DNA from 4 places in the Sutcliffiella sp. FSL R7-0096 genome. Region 2 is predicted to be linked to each of the others. Evidence: riboswitches for the same ligand, from Rfam matches in the RefSeq annotation. Region 2 holds a riboswitch; each other region holds the start of a gene.

What was found. A riboswitch is a leader RNA that binds a small molecule or an ion and turns the genes downstream of it on or off. The one in region 2 is predicted to bind S-adenosylmethionine.
Region 1: linked by a shared signal. The riboswitch ahead of MKY77_RS01960 (methionine biosynthesis PLP-dependent protein) and the one ahead of metK (methionine adenosyltransferase) in region 2 are both predicted to bind S-adenosylmethionine.
Region 3: linked by a shared signal. The riboswitch ahead of MKY77_RS21265 (methionine ABC transporter ATP-binding protein) and the one ahead of metK (methionine adenosyltransferase) in region 2 are both predicted to bind S-adenosylmethionine.
Region 4: linked by a shared signal. The riboswitch ahead of MKY77_RS05550 (methionine ABC transporter ATP-binding protein) and the one ahead of metK (methionine adenosyltransferase) in region 2 are both predicted to bind S-adenosylmethionine.

What each region holds. Positions count from the first base shown of each region.
Region 1 is NZ_CP152003.1:347,253-351,258, forward strand. Features, by position in the region: gene metC (cystathionine beta-lyase) at 1-783, opposite strand, end outside; gene MKY77_RS01960 (methionine biosynthesis PLP-dependent protein) at 780-1,898, opposite strand; SAM riboswitch class I at 2,159-2,279, opposite strand; gene cydD (thiol reductant ABC exporter subunit CydD) at 2,883-4,006, shown strand, end outside.
Region 2 is NZ_CP152003.1:3,865,025-3,869,030, reverse strand. Features, by position in the region: gene pckA (phosphoenolpyruvate carboxykinase (ATP)) at 1-1,104, opposite strand, end outside; SAM riboswitch class I at 1,581-1,748, shown strand; gene metK (methionine adenosyltransferase) at 1,926-3,125, shown strand; gene abc-f (ABC-F type ribosomal protection protein) at 3,198-4,006, opposite strand, start outside.
Region 3 is NZ_CP152003.1:4,129,754-4,133,759, forward strand. Features, by position in the region: gene MKY77_RS21255 (MetQ/NlpA family ABC transporter substrate-binding protein) at 1-577, opposite strand, end outside; gene MKY77_RS21260 (methionine ABC transporter permease) at 597-1,250, opposite strand; gene MKY77_RS21265 (methionine ABC transporter ATP-binding protein) at 1,237-2,268, opposite strand; SAM riboswitch class I at 2,407-2,523, opposite strand; gene MKY77_RS21270 (diacylglycerol kinase family protein) at 2,618-3,499, opposite strand; gene MKY77_RS21275 (hypothetical protein) at 3,570-3,905, opposite strand.
Region 4 is NZ_CP152003.1:1,085,385-1,089,390, forward strand. Features, by position in the region: gene MKY77_RS05540 (MetQ/NlpA family ABC transporter substrate-binding protein) at 1-126, opposite strand, end outside; gene MKY77_RS05545 (methionine ABC transporter permease) at 142-792, opposite strand; gene MKY77_RS05550 (methionine ABC transporter ATP-binding protein) at 782-1,813, opposite strand; SAM riboswitch class I at 1,893-2,000, opposite strand; SAM riboswitch class I at 2,097-2,205, opposite strand; gene MKY77_RS05555 (hypothetical protein) at 2,529-2,702, shown strand; gene MKY77_RS05560 (SDR family NAD(P)-dependent oxidoreductase) at 2,756-3,538, opposite strand; gene MKY77_RS05565 (alpha/beta hydrolase) at 3,806-4,006, shown strand, end outside.

The DNA of each region.
Region 1 (4,006 bases), 1.4 Mb from region 2:
AATCTTGTAGGCTGACTTTTGTGACTGTTCGAGCCTGACATGCAACGTCTTGAGTCCTCTTAAGACGAGCCAAGCATCTTGGACACCAAGTACGGCCCCGAAGGAATTTTGCAAAAAGGCTAAACGATCCGCAAGTACGGGATCCTTTGCCACCGCAAGTCCTGCCACCACATCACTATGTCCGGATAGGAACTTGGTGGCACTGTGAAGGACAAGGTCCGCGCCAAGCTCCAGGGGCTTTTGCAGTGCCGGTGTCAGGAAGGTGTTATCAACAAACGTCCAGGCTCCCGTGGATTTGGCAAGTGTGGATATCGCCGTGATGTCCGTCACTTTTAACAAAGGATTAGATGGTGTCTCCACGTAGAAAAGCTTGGTGTTGGCTTGAATGGCTGCTTTCACTTTATCCAAGTCCGTCATATCCACAAAAGTATGCTCCACTCCATAGCGGGTCAGCACCTCTGAAACCATCCGGTAAGTACCACCATAAACGTCTTCTGAGATCAATACGTGATCCCCTTGTGAGAGAAGGAGGAAAGCAGTCGAAATCGCCGCCATCCCGGATGAAAAGGCAAAACCTCTTGTTCCTTCTTCCAGCTGGGCGATCGTTTCCTCGAGGGCCTCCCGGGTCGGATTGGCAGAACGGCCATAATCATATTTGCCAAAGGAATCGATATCTGATTGATGGAAGGTGGAAGCATGTTGAATGGGCACGCTGACAGCACCATTGCTCTTGTCTACCTTGTGGCGATTGTGCAACAGCTTCGTTTGAAAAGAATGGCTCACGATAGGACCTCCTTTTGGATGGAAGCAGCCTTTAGCGCCGCCTCTAAGTCTTCAATCAAGTCTTCTGCGTCTTCAATGCCGACCGAAAAGCGCAACAGCCTGTTGCAAACACCGGTCTCGATGCGGATTTTTTCCGGGATGTCCGCATGTGTCTGGGTGGCAGGGTACGTGATGAAGCTTTCTACGCCGCCGAGGCTTTCGGCAAAAGTGATGAGGTTGAGGTTCTGGAGCAACGGGTTCACCCATGCCTCATCTTGGATTCGGAAGGAGAGCATCCCGCCCCTTCCCGGATACAGCACATCTGTGATGGCATCGTGTTGTCTCAAGTAATCAGCAATTCGCTTCGCATTCTTTTCGTGCCGTTCCATGCGAAGGGAGAGAGTCTTCATCCCGCGAATCAATAGCCACGAATCGAATGGACTCAGCACGGCGCCAGCTGCGTTATGGTGGAGGGAGAGTGATTCACAAAGCTCCGCGCCTTTTGCGACAATGAGTCCTGCGAGCACATCATTATGCCCGCCAAGGTATTTGGTGGCGCTATGAATGACGATGTCTGCGCCTAATGTTATGGGGTTTAATAGAACAGGAGTGTAGAACGTATTGTCAACGATCAAAAGGATTCCGTGAGCTTTCGCAAGCTGGGAAACGGCTTCAAGATCTGTTTCTACCATCAGGGGATTGGTTGGAGTCTCCACAAAAATGGCCTTCGTCTGTGGAGTGATTGCGTCTTCGATACGTGAAAGATCGGTCGTGTCCACATAGCTACAACACAGTCCCCATTTCTTATAGCCTTCTTCAAAAAGACGGTATGTGCCGCCGTACAAATCCTTACATACGATAAGATGGTCACCGGTCTTGAAAAGGGAAAGGATCGTCAAAATCGCAGCCATGCCGGAGCTACAGGCAAACCCTTGGTCGCCGCCCTCGAGGTCTGCAATCGCTTTTTCCAACACATGTCGCGTCGGATTTCCGGTTCTTGTGTAGTCATAACCTGTTGATTGCCCAATCCCTTCGTGTCGATAGGCAGTGGAGAAATAAACAGGCGGATTGACGGTTCCAGTGGCAGTTTCTGAGCGGTTTCCAATTTGCGCAAGCTTCGTTTCCGTTTTATACATGATAAAGGCCTCCTATATTTGCAAGTGACGACTTTCTATAGGCAGAGTGGATGGGGATTCAGTCTTCCAAGGTGTGAGACTCCGGCGGGAGAAGCGTGTCAAGGGTGGCCCCGCATAAGCTGAGGAAGCTCACAAGACCGCCCGCGGAAGCGAACACCTAGAACGGAAAGCAACAGGGGAGCTTCAGAGATAAGAAAAGGCCGAGAATAAAAAGAAAAAGCCTTCTATAAGAAGAAGACTTTTCTATCAAAAGTTCATTCTTCTCATCTCTGCAAGCATCACAGCTTGCTGGAATTAGCACCTTTTCAACGTCCGATCTAACGGGCGCTGCTGGTTGCTGAGGTGTCTTCGGGCCATTCCCTCAACCTCTCTGGATAAGAAAGTTCACTATTTAATTATCTGAACAATTTAATTATTTTACTAATTTACAACAGGTAAGGGGGAAATGCAATGTTTTTTTCTGAATGATTTAATTTTATGCGGTAAAGGGGTGGGGTAGAAGTTGCAAGTATGGAATTTTTGTAAATGATTAATACGTTTGATGAAAATTACTTTGTATAGTAGATCTTTCAACTAATCCCTTCACAATAACGCTTAATTCCTTCGTTAACTTGTTCAATTCCCTCACAACGACTGCCATTCCTATAGATTTGGTGTCATGGAGGAATTTCAAAAAATTAATCCCTTCACAAGAGAGAGAAATCCCTTCATAAGTGGAAAGAATTCCGTCATATCTCCTCTTAATCCCATCATAACGCAAAAAAATCCCTTCACATGAAAAGGAGGGCCCAATTGTAGCTTGAAAAATCCGTTACTTTAATAACGGAAGAGGGAAAACATAAATATGTCATAAAATGGTCAATCCCAAAAGAAGAAATTCAAACGGGCATGTTATATAATGTTAACTATAAAGTATGTGAAGTTTTTCACTAACTAAACTATTCCATCCGATTTTCACTTACAGAAAAGAGGGGTTTTAACGATATGACTGATTTAAAAACGATCGCAAAATCACATAGAGGCACAAGAATGACGCTAATCCTAATCGCCATCCTGACAGGGGCGACGGTCATCGGGCAGGCGTATTTCTTTGTCACCATCGTCGATCGCGTGTTCCTAAGGGGCCACACGTTCCAAGAGATCCTCCCATTCCTTGGGGGGCTTCTTGCGGTATTGGCTGCAAGAGCGGCATTGGCCTATTGGAGCGGTCTCACCGGCGTGAAGCTTGCTGCCAAAGTAAAACGCGATTTCCGGATTGCCTTGCTCCGTAAATTTTCTAATAGCCCGGTTCAAGCTTCCCTAAAAGGTCAATCTGGCCAAAAGGTGAGCGTCATGATGGATGCGGTGGATGAAATTGATCCGTATTTCAGCAGGTATGTGCCACAGGTCATCCAATCGAGCATCATCCCGATCATGATCTTGATTGCTGCATTCAGCCAGCATGTAAATACAGGGTTGATCATCTTGGTCACAGCACCGTTCATTCCGATTTTCATGATTGTCGTAGGCTTGAAAACGAAGAAGAAATCAGAAGAGCAGATGGATAAACTGAACGCATTTTCCGGAACGTTCCTTGATACCTTGCAGGGGCTGACGACGTTGAAGCTGTTCGGTCGCTCTGCCAAGCAACAAGAAACAATTGAAAGCAGTAGCTTAAGCTTCCGTGATGCGACGATGGAAGTGTTGAGAATCGCATTTCTATCTTCCTTGATGCTTGAGTTCATTTCGATGCTTGCCATCGGATTGATCGCGCTTGAGGTAGGATTACAGCTTGTTGTTTTTGAAAATGTGACGTTCTTTACTGCTTTTTTCGTATTGGTATTGGCACCTGAGTTCTACCTTTACCTGAAGGAGCTTGGAAGCGCCTTTCATACAGGGCGCGGAAGCATGGGAGCAGCGAAAAAAGTGACAGATGAGCTCGCAGAAGAGGAGGCACCTATGGAATGGGGAGACGAATCCCTAACAACAGAGGACGGTCCGCCTTCTATCCAATTGAAAAACCTGGGCTTCCGTTATGGGGAACAAGGCTTTGCCATAAATAATTTATCAGTGGATATTCCGCCCTATACGCAGCTTGCCTTGATTGGTCGAAGTGGTGCGGGAAAATC
Region 2 (4,006 bases):
GAAGTGGAACATCGCCTGTTCTTTTGAAAGCTTGGAGATAGGAGGCAATACGCCCGTTGCATCAGCTGTCAAAAAGACGATGGTTGTCGGATGGCCGGCAATGCTAGGTTGGACGATATTTTCCATTGCATCCAAGGAATATGCTGCACGTGTGTTTTCTGTTAGTGTAGAGTTATCATAGTCGGCAATTCTGGATTGTCCATCAATGACCACATTTTCTAACACAGATCCGAAACGGATTGCATCAAAGATTTGTGGTTCTTTTTCATGTGTCAGGCCGATGCATTTTGCATAGCAGCCGCCCTCAATGTTGAATACGCCCGTGTTGGACCAACCGTGCTCATCATCACCAATAAGCTTGCGGTTTGGATCAGCGGATAGGGTTGTTTTACCTGTTCCGGATAGTCCGAAGAATAAGGCTACATCGCCTTCACGGCCTACATTTGCAGAGCAGTGCATCGGCATGATGCCGTTTTCCGGTAAAAGGTAGTTCATAACAGAGAAGATGGACTTTTTCATTTCTCCAGCATATTCCGTACCACCGATAAGAACGACGCGTTTGCTGAAGGAAATGATGATGAATGCTTCTGAGTTGGTGCCATCCACAGCTGGGTCAGCCTTGAAGTTTGGTGCAGATACAATGCTGAAGGAGGTTTCATGTTTGGCCAACTGCTCTTCGTTTGGTTTGATGAATAACTGTTGAGCAAAAAGGTTGTGCCATGCAAACTCATTAATTACCTGGATAGGTAATTGATATTTTTCATCAGCTCCGGCAAATCCTTTAAAAACAAAAATCTCCTCTTTATTTTCTAAGTATGTTAGTACTTTATTATACAAGCGGTCAAACACGTCTTCTGAGATAGGGCTGTTTACGGTTCCCCAATCGATTTTATCTTTGCTTAACTCTTCTTCCACAATAAATTTATCTTTAGGGGAGCGACCCGTGTATTTTCCAGTGGTTGCGAGCACAGCACCTGTAGAGGTCAAGCAGCCTTCGTTACGGTTTAATACTTTTTCCACCAATTGCGGAACAGAAAGCTGTACATGTGTGTTACTTCCGTAAATTAATTTTGTTAACCCATTATCGATCCCAACCGTTTTCATCATGGATAACTCTCCTTCAATTTGAATTATTAATTATTTTTGTTTTTTCTCATCTGTTAAAAAGTATAACACATTTAAACTAATAGTCCATACTAATTAGCTTATTTTATGAAAATTAATGTGAATTCGTTAACATTTTGTGAAAAACAGGCTTATCCCAATGGAAAAGCTATGAGTCATTATGTAAAGTAGACCATTTGAATTGAATTTTTGGCAAAACTAAATTGAAAGCGTTACCAACTCTCTCCTAAAGTAAGAGGGGACGAGCCCGATTCCCTCTACCATTATAAACCCTGTTTCCCATAAGTAAAAGAGAATGATGGATCAATTTCTCAAGGCTTAGAATATCTGTATAAACAAAGGAAAGACGATAATAATAAGGAAGCAATTATTTCCTGTAAATCGATGTCGAATTATTTCTCTTTTTTGTTGACATGAAAGGTTTTAGTACGCTAATATAGAACCTTGAACGGATACTCTTATTCCGAGCTGGTGGAGGGACAGGCCCTATGAAACCCAGCAACCTGCTCAAAGGATGAGCGAGCGCGAAAAAGCACGCCGCTGTTTTGTATTAGGCCAAGTTCTTTGGTCGCTTGAGAAAAGGTGCTAAACCTGAGCAAGGCTATGACCTTGACCGATAAGAGTGAAAGGCTAATTCTCGACATCAAACCTTTCCTCAATTTTGTGGGAAGGTTTTTTCTATTTTTACACAAGATAACATAGAACATCACAATAGGAACTGAGATCCGTATCAAATATAACTGCTGTAAGTGAAGAGAAGTCAAACGCTTTTCATAAACAAAAAGGAGGAACTTTTTTTAATGACTAAACAACGTCGTTTATTTACTTCTGAGTCCGTAACGGAAGGGCACCCGGATAAGATTTGTGACCAAATTTCCGATTCAATCCTGGATGCGATCCTAACTAATGATCCGAATGCACGTGTAGCGTGTGAAACATCCGTTACTACTGGATTGGTATTGGTAGCTGGAGAAATCACCACTTCCACTTATGTAGATATTCCTAAGATTGTTCGTGAAACAATCCAAGGCATCGGTTATACTCGTGCAAAGTACGGTTTTGATGCGGAAACTTGTGCAGTACTTACTTCCATCGATGAGCAGTCTGCTGACATCGCAATGGGTGTGGACCAAGCTCTAGAAGCTCGTGAAGGTCAAATGTCAGATGCAGAAATCGAAGCGATCGGAGCGGGAGACCAAGGTCTAATGTTCGGATTTGCTTGTAATGAAACAAAGGAATTAATGCCCTTACCTATCTCACTGGCGCACAAGCTTTCTCGCCGTTTAACAGAAGTAAGAAAAGATGAGGTTCTTCCTTACTTACGTCCAGACGGTAAAACGCAAGTGACAGTGGAATATGATGAGAACGACCAACCAGTTCGTATTGATACAATCGTAATCTCTACTCAACATCACCCAGAGGTTTCCTTGGATCGTATCCAACGAAACATCAAGGAATATGTAATCAAGCCGGTGGTTCCTGCTGAATTGATCGACGAGAATACAAAATATTTCATCAACCCAACTGGCCGTTTCGTAATCGGTGGACCTCAAGGGGATGCAGGTCTTACAGGACGTAAGATCATCGTTGATACTTACGGTGGATACGCTCGCCACGGTGGTGGAGCATTCTCCGGTAAGGATGCAACGAAAGTAGACCGTTCTGGTGCATACGCTGCACGCTATGTAGCTAAAAACATCGTCGCAAGCGGACTTGCTGACAAGTGTGAAGTGCAATTGGCTTACGCGATCGGTGTCGCTCAACCGGTATCCATCGCAGTTGATACATTCGGAACTGGTAAAGTTTCTGAAGAAAAATTAGTTGAATTGGTTCGCAACAACTTCGACCTTCGTCCAGCAGGCATCATTAAAATGCTAGACCTTCGTCGTCCTATCTACAAGCAAACTGCAGCATACGGCCACTTCGGACGTAATGATCTGGATCTTCCTTGGGAGCAAACAGACAAAGCGGCTGCTTTGAAGGAGCAAGCGAACGCTTAATATAGGTAATAAGGAAAACCGCCCGGGAATAAGGCTCTTTGAGGAGCTTTATTCTAGGGCGGTTTTTTAGTTCTAAAGGATTTCCTCTAATTTTACATATAATGATTCTCTCTTGGATTCTAAAAGGGTGAGTTCATTTTGTAAATTTTGAAGAGTTTGTAGATCATCTTCATTGCTCATTTGAGCTTCTACCCCAACGATTTTCGTTTCCAAATCTTCTAAATTCCTTTCTAACTCTTCAAAGCTTTTAATATTATTCCCGTTAGGGGGTGAGTGCTCTTTCTTATTCTGAATCCCTACCAATTGAGGGATATTTTTCACAATCTTTTTCCTCTCCAACTCCTCCCGCTTTCCACGGGCATATTGGTAATTCCCTTCATAGGATACAAGTCTCCCATCTTCTAGCCAACATGTTTTTTCAAAATATTTATTTAAGAAGTATCGATCATGGGAGACTGCAAGGATGGTGCCATTGAAATCCTCTAATGCTTCTTCAAGAACTTCTCTTGAATCGATATCGAGGTGGTTGGTCGGCTCATCCAATATCAACAAATTGATGTCCTGGTGCATTAGCTGGGCCAGACGTAACCGCATTTTCTCCCCGCCACTTAAATTCTCTACTTTCTTGAATACAGAAGGTCCATAGAACAAGAATTTCGCCAACACATGCCTTGCATGTTCCAATGTGATGGAAATGTCCTCACGGAAAGCTTCAATCAATGTTTGGTTCGGATTGCTAGCATGGATGTGCTGAGAAAGATAACCGACTTTTGCATTACTTCCAAGTTTTATTAATCCACTATCCGCATCCAGTTTTCCAAGTAATATCTTTAACAGAGTAGATTTACCTGTACCATTTTGACCAACAATCGCAGCCCGCT
Region 3 (4,006 bases), 260 kb from region 2:
CTGCGTCAAATTGTGTGTTGAATTGCAGGTCTTTCGGATTGTCTTCAATATCATCAATTGTAGCGGATGTAGTTTCTACACCCTCTTTTAGAGTGATCAAACCTTTTTCCTCTAGCATCGCCAAAATACGACCATGATCTGCAACTGAATTACTCATTAAAATTTGTGCACCTTCAGGAAGTTCCTCAAGGCTATCATATTTTTGAGAATATACACCGATAGGTTCAATGTGCACACCGCCAGCACTTACAAAGTCGTAATTATTTTCTGCAATTTGAGATTTTAAATATGGCTCATGTTGAAAATAGTTTGCATCAATATCTCCATCACGAAGTGTTTGGTTTGGAAGAATATAGTCTGTAAATGTCTTAATCTCTAATTCGATTCCTTTTTCTTCAAGCAAAGCCTTTGCTTCTTCCAGAACCTCTGAATGTGGCACATTGGAAGCCCCAATAACGAGTTTACCTTCCTCAATGTTTGAACCTGTACCACTTTCTCCACCTTCATTGCTTGTACCACAAGCAGCCAAAACCAGTACTAATAATGAAACCACTGCATAACTTAATAACTTTTTCATCTGAAAAATCCCCGCTTTCTTATCGTTTGTCTAGTTTATTTGTAACCAAATCTCCAATAAATTGGATGATAAACACAATGATTAAAATGATGACAGTACATACAAGTGTTACTTCCCAGTTGTTACGCTGGAACCCATCTAAGAATGCCAGGTTACCCAACCCACCTGCACCGATGATTCCCGCCATCGCCGTGTAACTTACGATTGCAATGGCAGTTACGGTTATACCGGAAACCAATGCTGGCATCGATTCCGGAATCAATACTTTCCAGATGATTTCTGTTGTTTTAGCTCCCATGGAACGTGCTGCTTCAATGACACCTTTATCAATTTCACGTAGCGCAATTTCAACCATACGGGCGTAGAATGGTGCAGCCCCTATAATCAAAGCAGGCAGGGCAGCGTTGGCACCGATGATGGTATCCATGATGAACCTTGTGAAAGGAATAAGTAAAAATATTAAAATGACAAATGGGATGGAACGGAAGATATTCACAAACGCCGCTACAATTCCATTAATGATACGACTTTCCCAAATATTGCCCTTCGATGTTAAAAACAATAACAGTCCTAAGACGATCCCTAAGATGAAAGTGGCAACAACAGATATACTACTCATATAAAGGGTTTCTAAGGTAGCATCCCACATTTTGTCCCAATTAACGCGTTCCATGTGTCATCACCTCCAACTCCACTTGCTGCTCACGGATAAATGCCAATGCCTCTTGTACTTGGGCTTCTTCTCCATCAAGATGTACAAAAAGAGTGCCGTATGCTCCGTTTTGAGTCTGTGATATTTTACCTTGAAGAATGTTCACATCAATCGGAAACCTGCGAATCAAGTTCGTTATCAAAGGCTGTTCCGCCGAAGTACCTACAAATGTTAACTGTATCACTTTACCTTGCGGATATTCTGCCAAAAGATGTTCCACTGTCTCTTGTGTATCTTCCGGTTCTGTCACCTGCTTGACGAAGCGTTTCGTGATAGGCTGCTCGGGCTTGCGGAATACATTTAGAACATCACCTTGTTCCACGACTTTCCCATTCTCCATGACAGCTACGCGATGACAGATTTTACGGATGACATGCATTTCATGTGTGATCAGTACGATCGTCAGAGATAATCGCTTATTGATATCGACCAAGAGGTCTAAGATGGAATCCGTGGTTTGTGGATCCAAAGCAGAAGTCGCTTCATCACATAAAAGTACTTTTGGGTTATTTGCAAGCGCCCTTGCAATCCCGACTCTTTGCTTTTGTCCCCCACTTAGTTGAGATGGATAAGAGTCTCCCCTTCCTTCTAACCCTACAAGTTTGATAAGTTCATCTACTCGCTTATTGCGTTCTGTCCTACTGACTCCAGCAATCTCAAGCGGAAACGCGATGTTTTCCTTTACCGTCCTTGACCATAAAAGATTGAAATGTTGGAAAATCATACTGATTTCCTGGCGTGCTTGTCTCAGTTCCCTGCCCTTTACCTTCGCAAGGTTTCTTCCTGCTACATCCACCACCCCATCTGTAGGAGTTTCCAGTCCGTTTAGCATGCGGATCAGGGTACTTTTCCCTGCTCCACTGTATCCAATCACACCAAATATTTCGCCATGGTTGATGGATAAATCTATATTATCAACAGCTGTAACCGGTCCATTTTTCGTTTTAAAAACTTTTTTAACACCTTGAAGTGAAATCATGCATGCACCTTCCTTCTTACATTTGCTTTGTTTTAGCTTACCCAATTAGGTTTAATCAAACGTTTTGGTTCCCACTTGAAAAATAAAAAATCCCTTCCGCAATAATGAGCAGAAAGGATTAAATGAGAAAAGTCCTTTCTCTCATCTATCAAAGCAAATAACTTTACTTTGTGTGAATTGGCACCATTTCAACAATTCCTTGTTGACGGTTGCCGGGTTTCATCGGGCACGTCCCTCCACCTCTCTCGATAAGAGATTAACATATATAATTTAAGTTAAGTATTTGGGCAATTTGAATTAACGAATGTTATCGTATCACGGGTGCAAATAACATGTCAATTAAAAACTTTTATAAAACTCTCAGTCCGTTCTTTTTTATTCTGAAATCCCTTCCCCCACTTCGTATTATTTCCCCATCACACTGCATGATTAAAGGTTCCTCTGGTTTCACTTGAATGGATGATCCCCTAAGCATCGTCACATGCCGATGATTTACGTGCTTCCCCTTAAAGGCTAGTGGGAAAACGAAAAGCAGCTCCCATCTCCCAATTCCGGATACCACACACACATCCAATAACCCATCATCCGCTTTGGCTTCCGGACATATCTTGATCCCCCCGCCATAGTAGGGCAGATTAGCAATTGCCACGAGCCAGACATCATCGTATTCGCTAATTTTGCCATCCACTATTATGGAGACCTTAGAAGATTTATATGTAAACAGAACTTTAAAGATATTTATTATATAGGACAAACCACCAAGTCCTATTTTATTCAAAAAACGCTTCGATTTCGACTTATTCGTAACTTCCGCAACCTGCCCGTCAAAGCCTAAACCTGCAATGGAAATAAAATACTCCTCCCCTACCTTAGGGATATCGATGCTAAAAACTTCTCCAGCTAAAATTCGATCCAACGCCCCTTTAGCAACAAAAGGGACCCCCAGGCTTCTTGCCAGGTCATTACCAGATCCAGCAGGAACAATCCCGAGAGCCACCTCTTTTGCAACCAATCGATTCACTACTTCATGGATCGTTCCATCTCCCCCAACCACTATTACCGCAGTTATCACGTCATCTATCTGTTCCATTAATTTACCGGCATGACCTTTATATTCAGTAAAGGAAACCTTATACACTACTTTTTTAACCTTTAACAACTTTTCCGTAGCTTCCCAAACACGCAGTCCTTTTCCGTTACCAGCCGTCTTATTTACAATAAAATAATACACAATCTTACACCGCCTATAATCTTCTCTTTTTCTACCTCTTCTTATTTCGCTATAGGCGTGCACAATTCCTTTACGAGACCTCTTTTCTTTCTGAACGGTTCACTAAAGTAAAAAGGGAATCAAGCAACAGGTAATGTCTGAAGGAACCCTTGAATGACAACCCTTTAATCTCCCTCATTTTGGTACCATTCAATAATTTGATGATTTCTTCTGTAGACCCCTCTATCACTATATCCACCATGTTTGCTTCTTCCTCGACCTTCAGAACATTTTTACATAGCGAAAAGACTGTCTTTTCTCCATAGGCGACCAAGCAGCAGCGCAGACTGTAGTAAGGTAAGATTTCCAACACATGCAATTTCCCTTTTGCTTTTGCGATAAATATTTCCAAGCTCTCTTTTACCATACAAACCCGCCCCCTTTGCCTATTAGATTCCGTATAAGTTAACTGAATCCCTGCAATTTAAAAAGAACAATTACCGAGTATTTCCGATAACTGTTCTTCAT
Region 4 (4,006 bases), 2.1 Mb from region 2:
TACAAAGTCCCAAATTCGATTGTCGGTGCCGCTCACTCCGATTTTAATGGTGTCACTGTCATTGGAGCACCCTACTGCTGTTAGTAAAAGAATGGTTAAAATAGCAAAGCTAAGTAATTTTTTCATGATGTTTGTCTCTCCCTATCGTCTTCTGATTTTTTTGGATAAAATGTTTCCGGAGCTTTGGATCGCCTGGACCATCACGACCAGGATGGCAACGGTGATGAACATGGTGATTTCATCGAACTGTTGATAGCCGTATGTAATCGCAAGGTCACCGAGGCCACCGCCTCCAACGGCCCCTGCCATTGCGGAAGCCCCAATCAAGCCAATGGTTGCGATGGTGATGGCAAGTACCAGCGAACTCAACGCTTCCGGTAAAAGGAAACGAAAAATGATCTGTCTTGGTGTAGCCCCCATCGCCTCTGCGGCTTCAAGTACACCTGGTTCCACTTCCAACAACGAATTTTCTACTAATCTTGCAAAATATGGTGCCGCATAAAAGATGAGCGGTACGGTTGCGGCGGCGGTTCCAATGGAGGTTCCCACTATCAGTCTCGTAAGCGGGATGATCGCTACGAGTAAAATGATGAAAGGTATCGAACGTAAAACGTTGATTATTGGATTTAAAAAGTTAAATAGTACATTGTTTTCTAGAATATGTCCCTTTCTCGTCACAACTAACAGCACACCAAGTGGTAAGCCAATCAGTACGGAGAATAGTAGGGAAAAGCTGACCATCGATAAGGTTTCTAATAAGGCGTCAATAATTTGATCGGAACTAACTCGCATGTGCATTCACCTCTTTCACTAATACTTTTTCTTGTTGTATGAAAAATAAAGCGCGTTTGATTTCGGAAGGTTCCCCTTTTAACTCCACAACCAGGTTTCCAAAGGGAACACCTTGCAGTTCGGTAATGTTTCCGAAAAGGACATTCACATCCACATGGAACTTCTTAGCCACCTGGGACAGGAAGGGCTGGCCAGCTGAAGCACCGACAAAGTTGATTCGGTAAATTCCTTGGTGATCATCTTTTTGACTAACTAGATCCCTAATCGATGAAGGCAACTTATCATTCAAGACAGAACTGACGAAGTTCCGTGCAGTTGAGGTCTTAGGATTGGAAAATAGGTCAAAAACCGAACCGTGTTCAATGATTTTGCCTTTTTCAATGACAGCCACTTTATCGCAAATATCCCGGATGACTGACATCTCATGGGTGATCATCAGGATGGTGATTTTGTATTCCAGGTTTATCTTTTTCAAAAGCTGAAGGATGGAGCTTGTTGTTTGTGGATCAAGGGCTGATGTCGCTTCATCACATAGCAGGACGGAAGGTCTCGTGGCCAATGCCCTGGCAATTCCGACTCGTTGCTTCTGCCCACCAGAAAGTTGGTCAGGATAGTTATCCTTCTTATCACCAAGCCCTACAAAGTCGAGAAGCTCCTCGACTCTTGTTTGGATGTCCGCTTTTTTAACATTACTGATAAGAAGGGGCATTGCTACGTTTTCATATACCGTTTTCGAGTTAAGTAAGTTAAAGTGTTGAAAGACCATTCCAATCTTTCTTTTAGCATTTCTTAAATTTTTGGGTGATAGTTTTGAAAGATCTACTCCACCGACGAGAACTTTCCCTGATGTTGGTCTCTCTAGCAGATTCACACAACGAAGGAGAGAGCTCTTTCCGGCACCGCTGAATCCGATGACTCCGTAAATCTCGCCTTCTTCAATGCTCAAGTCGATGCCATCTAGCGCATGTACTTCCTGCTCGCCACTTTTGTAGACCTTTTTGACGTTCTTGAATGTGATCATGATGTTTCCTCCTTATTGGAAAATAAAAATGCCCTTTTCTTGGAAAGACAAGAAAAGGACATCGCTATGTAGATGCTCTTTCTTATCTTTCAAGCGTTAATGCTTGATGGAATTGGCACAGTGCTTCACAAGAAAGCCTGTTGCCGAGGTTTCACAGGGCCAGTCCCTCCACCTCTCTGGATAAGAAAACTAAATTTATTCAATTGGAAAACTCGGGTTTAGAATACAAAAAACCTCTTCTTAGCAAGTAAGAAGAGGTTAGCGCCCGTGCATGCTTATGCTCTTCTTATCTTTCCAAGCATGATTGCTTGAAAGGAATTGGCACAGTGCTTTATAAAAAGCCTGTTGCCGAGGTTTCACAGGGCCGTTCCCTCCACCTCTCTGGATAAGAAAATAAGTTTTTATTTGAATGATGATAAGTTTATAACGGTTGTGAATGGATGTCAACGTTTTTTTGAAAAATAAAAAATATTAGAAGGAACTTAAGGTGTAGCATGTACTTATCTCTGAATTATTATATCAGTACTCTTATTCTTAATTAACATATAAAGCCCCTTGACTCAAATAGTTTACCAATAGCTATTTTAGCATCATGCAGAGTGGGAAAGAAATAGGTCATTGGATGGACCATTGTTTGGAAAACCTTATCCCAATCCTTATAAAATAAGATATTCTAACACATACTTAGGAATATGATTCAGTGGAGGTGAAGGTATTGAAAGATTGGAATGAGCAATCTGCTAAAAATAACAATATCCAGCCTGATTTAAAACTTGCTACTGAACAATTGGCTGATAAAAAGGTGCAATTTGATGTACAAGAGCAAATTGGAATGGAAGCGATAGGGCAGGAAGAGAAAGATGTACCACCTGGCAGTGTAAATCAATAGATTGCAAGTAAAAAAGGTAAGCATGTGGCTCACCTTTTTTACTTGCAAAGACTCTAGAGGAGGGATTCTGCTCCATCAATAAAGATTTGGCTGCCAGTAATATGACTGGAAGAATCTGAGGCCAAAAAAGAAATGAGGTCTGCAACCTGTTCCGGCTTGCCTGGTTGATGCTCTAAGGGGTGGGAGCTATCGGGATACTCAATGGGAATCTTGATTTTTTTGAGTTCCTCTTCCTCTGGGAAGGTGTTTTTTTCGATATTCGTTTCTATCGCCCCTGGACAGATTATATTGACCCGAATATGATATTTTGCCAATTCAAGCGCCGCCATCTTTCCAAAAGCAACTTGTCCTGCTTTGGAGGAACTGTAAGCGGACATTCCGAAACCACGGAAGGTTCTTGTACCATTGATGGAGCTGGTGATGATGATACTGCCACCTTGGGCTTTCATATGGGGAATTGCATGCTTTACGGTCAGGAATGTACTTTTTAGATTGGTGTTCAGGGTCTGATTCCAATCTTCTTCATCAAGATCTTCAATAGGTGCCACTTTCCCATTTATCCCTGCATTTGCAAAGACGATATCAAGCTGTCCCCAGCGATCGAGCACCTGCTTGAAGCTTGCCTCAAGATCTTTGGTATCGGAAACATCAGTCTGGAGTGCCATCGCTTCTCCACCGGCTTCCGCTATTTCCTGTCTGAGCTGTTCGGCATCCTCTTCCTTCAAATCAAGTATCGCTACCTTTACACCACTTTTGGCGAGTCTGATTGCACTTGCCCTGCCAATTCCGGAGGACCCACCAGTAATAATGGCAACCTTCTCTATGTTCCTATTCATTTATCTCACTCCTTCAAAAACAAGTTATGAGAATCATTTACCCATTTCTGAAAAGAAGCACACATGGGGACCCTTGTCCCAAGATGCACTTCCTGATTTACTGATAGGAGAATGGGCTGTTTTGAAAGCGGTAGAGATTATAGACGAATTAGAATTTGAAAGCAGATAAAACTAGAGTCGGGAATTGGATTAAACTGTGGAACTAATTTAATGTCTACTTCGTATAGGTAATGAATGTAACTTTTATAAAAGAAAGTAGAGGAAAAGATGAACACTAAGAAGAGATTCAGTTTCCGCAAAATATTGAAGTATATATCAGTAGGCTTAATAAGTATGGTTGTATTGTGGGTGGCGTTTCATCATGTAATGGTTCTCTTCGAAAAGAACAAGTTTGAAGCTACAGGACAACTGGTGGAAGTGGATGGTAACCGTATGCATGTACATGTTGAAGGTGAGGGAGCAAATACT